2 linked regions of the Pontimicrobium sp. SW4 genome follow. Each later gene encodes a partner of the first gene's protein in a complex. Links are inferred from orthologs where the notes say so. Each region holds a gene or a part of one and is shown in the gene's direction. Other genes may lie near its edges. The genes, in order: dnaG and dnaB.

Region 1 (3,308 bases):
AAAATTTGATGATTCACCATACAAAATTGGCGGTTCTCGTTTCTTTGAAATTGGTTGGGCTTGGAAAACACGTGTGTTCGAAAATTCTAATTTTTTAAGAATAAAATATGGTTATTCTTTCCAAATAAACGGATTGAAACCAAAAGACAATATGTACTTTACCCAAAATGGTAATGATACCATGCTAGAAGAGTTTACTTCTGAATTAAAGAAATCAAAACTATCTATCACCAACTTAGTATTTCCTGTACATTTTGAGTTTGGACCATCAAAGCGTATAGATAGAGAAGACTATTTTAGGTACAGTACACGTAATAAATTTAAAATAGGTATTGGTGGTTATGCTGGTTTTAATATTGGCACAAGACAAAAGCTTAAGTATTCCATAGACGGTGAAAACGTTAAGGACAAAATGAAAAAAAGCTTTAATGCCACAAGTTTGGTATATGGCTTAAGCGGTTATATTGCCATTGATGATACAGCTCTGTATGTAAAATACGATATGTCACCAATATTTAAAGACCAAGCAGTAAAACAAAACAACATCTCATTTGGTGTGAGATTCGATATGGACTAATAATCACTACTTATATTTGTTTTTAAAAGGGTTCAGCTATATATTAGTCTGAACCCTTTTTTGCCGATAAATATAAACCTAACTTTTTTAAATACAGTTGTATTATATTACATTTACAGTGTCATTCCTGTATAGGCAGGAATCTATTTTAAATTAAAAATTTGATATCAAAATCCACCATAGATAAAGTATTTGAAACTGCTCGTGTAGAGGAGGTTATTGGTGATTTTGTAAACTTAAAAAAGTCTGGGAGCAACTTTAAAGGCTTAAGTCCGTTTAGTGAAGAACGCTCACCAAGTTTTATGGTGTCTCCTGTAAAGCAAATATGGAAAGATTTTTCAAGTGGAAAAGGAGGGACAGTAGTGTCTTTTTTAATGGAGCATGAACATTTTACGTATCCAGAGGCTATAAAATATTTAGCTAAAAAGTACAATATTGAAATAGAAGAAACTGAGCAAACCAACGAAGAAAAAGAAGAAGCAAGCGAACGTGAAAGTATGTATTTGGTAAGTGAATATGCCAATACCTATTTTCAAAATATGATGCATAAAACAGACATAGGTAAATCTATTGGCTTAAGTTATTTTAAAGAACGTGGTTTTACCGATGAGATTATTAAAAAATTTCAACTTGGCTATGCTTTAGATGAGTGGCAAGCATTTACAGACGAAGCTATAGAACAAGGATATCAACTTGAATATCTAGAAAAAACAGGACTTACTATTGTTAAGGAAGAAAAACAGTTTGATCGATTTAAAGGTCGTGTGATGTTTCCAATACATAGTATGTCTGGTCGTGTGTTGGGTTTTGGTGGTCGTATTTTAGGAACTAATAAAAAAGCAGCCAAATACCTTAACTCACCAGAAAGTGATATCTACCACAAAAGCAAAGTCTTGTATGGTATTTATTATGCTAAACAAAGTATTGCAAAAGAAGATAATTGTTATTTGGTAGAAGGTTATACAGATGTGATTCAGTTTTACCAAAAAGGAATTACTAATGTGGTGTCTTCATCTGGAACAGCTTTGACTTCGGAACAAATACGATTGATTAATCGTCTTACAAAAAATATTACAGTGCTTTTTGATGGTGATGCAGCTGGGATAAGAGCATCGTTAAGAGGAATAGACTTGATTCTAGAACAAGGCATGAATGTAAAGGTTTGTACCTTTCCAGATGGTGAAGATCCAGATAGTTTTGCAAAGCAGAATACCCATGAAGAACTAGCTGAATACTTAAAAACAAACGCTAAAGATTTTATAGCCTACAAAGCATCTTTGTTAATGGAAGATGCGAAGAACGACCCTGTTAAAAAAGCAGCTTTAATTAGAGATATGGTAGCAAGTATTTCTAAAATTCCAGATCGTATTCAAAAGGAAATTTACGTTCAAGAGTGTGCTAGAATTATGGATATTAGTGAAGACGTACTATTTAGCACATTGGCGCAAATTGGTAAAAAAGAACTCCAAGAGGCAAACAAATCATACAAAAAAGAGCAAAAAGCGTTTGAGGTTGTGAAATCAACAACAACCAGAAAAAAAGTAGATATTCAATACGAATTAGAAAGTAAAATTATTGAAGCCTTATTACTTTACGGAAATAAAACAGAAGAATTTGAAGATTTAGTACTAAAAGAAAACGACGAAGGAGGTTTAGGTCTTGAACCTGTGATACATGAGGCAAAAGTGTTCGAAAAAATCTATTTAGATTTACAAGAAGATGAAATGGAGTTTACTAACGATAATTTTAGAGAATTGTATTATGTATTAATAGATACCTTAAATCAAAACCCTGAATTTGCTTTAGAGAGTTTTGTGAATACAGTAGAACCGCATATAGCTAACGAAATCACACATATTCTAATGAATGATGAACGCTATAATTTACATGATTGGGAGCGTAAAAACATTTATCCAAAAGCTAAAACACATAGTATCGGACAATTAGTAAGCGAAACCATTTTAAGCTTACGTTGTTATTTAATAGATCAAAAAGTAAGCGATTTTAAACAAGAAACCATAGAAAATCCATCAAATTCTAAATCTATTTTAGAAGATGTTATGAATTACTCTAACCTAAAAATGTTACTCTCCCGGAAACTGAATCGTGTGTTATAATTAACCCAATTCCAAATGTCGTGCTTGATTAACTAAGTCAACTAAATTTGTAACATTTAGTTTTCTCATTAATCGCGCTTTGTAAGTGCTTACGGTTTTCTCATTAATATCTAACTCTTTAGCAATTTCTTTATTTCGTCTTCCAGATGAGAGAAGTTTTAAAACTTCAACTTCACGCGTAGATAATTTTTTATAAAGTTTACTTGGTTTATTACCACGTTCGTCAAAAGCCAAACGTTGTGCTAAATTATTGCTAATGTAAATACCACCATTATATACTTTTAAAATAGCATCTTTAATGGTTTGCGTACTTACTGTTTTGGTTAAATATCCGGACGCACCAGCTTTTATGGTACTAACAGCATAAATTTCTTCAGGATGTATGCTAAACATAATAACTTTTACGTCGCTGTATTCTTTTTTGAGAGTTCTTAGAGCTGTAATTCCGTTTAATTCTGGTAAATCTATTTCAGAAAGGACAACATCTACGCTGTGTTTTCCTACAAAATCAAACAATTCTTTTCCAGTAGTTACACTGCCAACCACCTGAATGTCAGGAGAGTTATCGAAAAGCATTTTTAGTCCAGTTCTAATGATAGGATGATGATCTGCAA
Region 2 (3,254 bases), 530 kb from region 1 along the record:
GAAATATTTTGGAAATGACACGTTTAAAAGTGCCTATTATGTGTATAGTTATTGGAGAGGGTGCTTCAGGTGGTGCTTTGGGAATAGGTGTTGGCGATAAAATTTTAATGCTTGAAAATACTTGGTATTCGGTAATTTCTCCCGAAAACTGTTCTTCAATTCTGTGGAGAAGTTGGGAATTTAAAGAGCAAGCTGCTGAAGCTTTAAAATTAACAGCTAAAGACGGAAAGCGTCTAAAAGTGATAGATGAAATTATTAAAGAACCGCTAGGTGGTGCTCATAAAGATAGAGAATCAACATTTGTTGCTGTTCGTGATGCTATTGTAAAATCGTATGATGAGTTTAAAAACTTATCACCAAAAGATTTAGTAAAACAACGCATGGATAAGTATTCTCAAATGGGTGTTTATAAAGACTAATCCCTTACAAATCATATAATAATCTAAATCCGAAGTTTATCACTTCGGATTTTTTATCGCTATTAACAATATTTAAAACTTATTAACAGTTAAAATGTTGACTTGTAGTGAACAATGTTGTAACTTATATAGCTCAATAAGCCCACAATTTGGTTACTTTCGTTTTAGTAAATAAATTGAATAATTAATCCAAAAATGAGTGTTTCGCAAACCTCAAAGTAATAGAAATACTAATGAAACAACCTAATCAACTTCAAGGCTATAAAGTAGATAAAAGCACTTTAATAAGCTTAGAAAAAGGTAAAATCCCTCCACAAGCCCTCGATTTAGAGGAAGTTGTTTTAGGAGCAATGATGATTGATAAGAAAGGTGTTGATGAGGTTATCGACATTTTAAGTTCTGATGCTTTTTACAAAGAAGCGCATCAATATATTTTTGAAGCCATTTTTAAATTATTTGAAAATAGCGAACCTATAGATTTGTTAACAGTATCTAGTCAGCTTAAAAAAGATAGTAGACTAGAAATGGTTGGAGGTGATTTTTACTTAATTTCTCTAACACAAAAGGTATCATCTTCTGCACATATTGAATTTCACGCGCGTATTATTTTACAGAAATTCATTCAACGTAGTTTAATAAAAATTTCAAGTGAAATTATTGAAGAATCTTATGATGAGACTAAAGATGTATTCGATCTTTTAGATAAAGCTGAATCTAAGCTTTATGAAGTTACTCAGGGAAATATCAAAAAATCTTCCGAAACCGCTCAAGAATTAGTAATTCAAGCCAAAAAGAAGATTGAAGAAATTTCTAACAAAGAAGGGTTAAGTGGTATTCCATCTGGTTTTGATAAATTAGATAAACTAACTTCTGGTTGGCAAGAGAGCGACTTAATCATTGTAGCAGCGCGTCCAGGTATGGGTAAAACGGCATTAACGCTTACTATGGCGAGAAATATTGCTGTAAATCAAAATATTCCAGTTGCTTTTTTCTCGTTAGAGATGGCATCAGTACAATTAATAACAAGATTAATTTCATCTGAAACTGGATTGTCTTCGGAAAAATTAAGAACAGGTCGTCTTGAAAAACACGAATGGGAACAGCTTAATGTAAAGGTAAAAGCATTAGAAAAAGCACCTTTGTTTATTGATGATACTCCATCATTATCTATTTTCGATCTTCGGGCCAAAGCAAGACGTTTATCGTCACAACATGGTATAAAGTTGATCGTGATTGATTACTTGCAGTTGATGACAGGAGGAGGCTCACATGGAGGAAATAGAGAACAAGAAATATCGATGATTTCTCGTAATCTAAAAGCATTGGCAAAAGAATTAAGTATTCCAGTGATTGCTTTGTCTCAGTTATCGCGTGCGGTTGAAACTCGTGGAGGAAGCAAAAGACCATTACTATCTGACCTTCGTGAGTCTGGTGCTATTGAGCAAGATGCAGATATTGTTTCGTTTATTTACCGCCCAGAGTATTATAAAATTGATGAATGGGATGATGAAGAGCGTACTCCAACCGATGGACAAGCAGAATTTATTGTAGCAAAGCATAGAAATGGTGGTTTAGATAATATTCGATTAAAGTTTATTGGTCACTTAGGTAAGTTCGATAACTTAGATGACTTCGATTCGCCTTTTGGCACTGAGTTTCATTCTAAAATGAATGCTGCTGCGAATGACGATACTTTTAAGGCAGATGATTTTAAACAAAATCCTAATGACGCATTTGGACTTAGTGAAGAAGATAATGATGTGCCGTTTTAGGTGATTAAACTAAAATTGTCTTAAATCTTTTAGCTCAGAATATTTTTTAAGTATCTTTCCATTATGAAATGAGCCATTTCTGAATGTTTAGACTAACTATATTCATTATTGGCGAATTACATTTGACCAAATAGTCAAATAAAATTGTACAAATGAAAAAGATAGTTGCCTCATTATTTTTCCTATTTATGGTTGCAAATTCTTATGCATCCTATATTCTTATCCCAATGGATGCCGAAGGACAAAGAAATCATTTAAAAGCTTATGGAATTACTTTTTGGACACTTGAAAAGCAGCAAAAAGTAAAATGGCTACTTAATTATAAAGGCGGCTCATTTCTATTGCCAGATTTTGAAGAAATAAGAAAAGAATGCCAAATTAGAGGTGTGTCTTTTGAAGTGATTAGTGATTCTAAAGCTGAAAGTATTTTACAGGAAATTAGTAGTCCTAGTCAAAACATGGAAGCCGTTGTGTTAGAAAAAGCACCAAAAATTGCAGTATATACACCTTATGGAAAACAACCTTGGGACGATGCTGTAACTATGGTGTTAACGTATGCTGAAATTCCTTACGATACAATTTATGATGAGGAAGTATTAAATGATGCACTAGTATTATACGATTGGTTGCATTTACATCACGAAGATTTTACAGGACAGTACGGAAAGTTTTACAGAAGTTATAGAAGCGCACCTTGGTATATAAATGAAAAAAAGGCAGCTGAAGAATTAGCGACTAGGTTAGGCTATAGCAAAGTTTCTGAAGCTAAGTTAGATGTCGCTCTAAAAATTAGAGACTATGTAGTTGGTGGAGGCTTTATGTTTGCAATGTGTAGTGCAACGGATAGTTTTGATATCGCCTTATCAGCCGAAGGAATTGATATTTGTGAACCTATGTTTGATGGTGATGGGAGTGATGCAAATTATCAGAATAAAATAGATTATAATAAGACTTTTGCGTTTACTGATTATATTTTAGAACGTAGCCCAAATGTATATGAATTCTCATCTATAGATATGTCTCAAAAAAGACGTATTCCAAAAACAACCGATTATTTTTCATT

The links.
Region 2: the proteins of dnaG (region 1) and dnaB are in contact, whole or in part, in a crystal structure (PDB 2R6A), measured with the Geobacillus stearothermophilus proteins. The link is inferred for Pontimicrobium sp. SW4 from one-to-one orthologs. Residues at the interface, in WP_049624496.1 of Geobacillus stearothermophilus: Lys456, Leu457, Leu458, Pro459, Ala460, Asn463, Ala464, Leu467, Leu535, Leu536, Ile537, Ala538, Gln544, Glu545, Asp548, Tyr549, His552; in WP_033016901.1 of Geobacillus stearothermophilus: Ser13, Glu15, Ala16, Gln18, Glu91, Leu92, Asp94, Ala95, Val96, Pro97, Thr98, Ala99, Ala100, Asn101, Tyr104, Tyr105, Ile108.

Annotation. Positions count from the first base shown.
Region 1 is NZ_CP157199.1:2,558,417-2,561,724, reverse strand. The notes cover bases 245-3,216. They hold dnaG (DNA primase), read left to right. Parts: upstream 245-738; coding sequence 739-2,694; downstream 2,695-3,216. Other genes in these bases: ABGB03_RS11915 (response regulator transcription factor), read right to left, coding at 2,695-3,216; ABGB03_RS11925 (hypothetical protein), read left to right, coding at 245-577. In the rest of the region: more of ABGB03_RS11925, read left to right, coding at 1-244; more of ABGB03_RS11915, read right to left, coding at 3,217-3,308. UniProt on the Escherichia coli protein: RNA polymerase that catalyzes the synthesis of short RNA molecules used as primers for DNA polymerase during DNA replication.
Region 2 is NZ_CP157199.1:2,027,060-2,030,313, reverse strand. What follows is about bases 4-2,921. They hold dnaB (replicative DNA helicase), read left to right. Parts: upstream 4-652; coding sequence 653-2,191; downstream 2,192-2,921. Other genes in these bases: ABGB03_RS09490 (asparagine synthetase B), read left to right, coding at 2,419-2,921; ABGB03_RS09500 (acetyl-CoA carboxylase carboxyltransferase subunit alpha), read left to right, coding at 4-419. In the rest of the region: more of ABGB03_RS09500, read left to right, coding at 1-3; more of ABGB03_RS09490, read left to right, coding at 2,922-3,254. UniProt on the Escherichia coli protein: The main replicative DNA helicase, it participates in initiation and elongation during chromosome replication. Travels ahead of the DNA replisome, separating dsDNA into templates for DNA synthesis.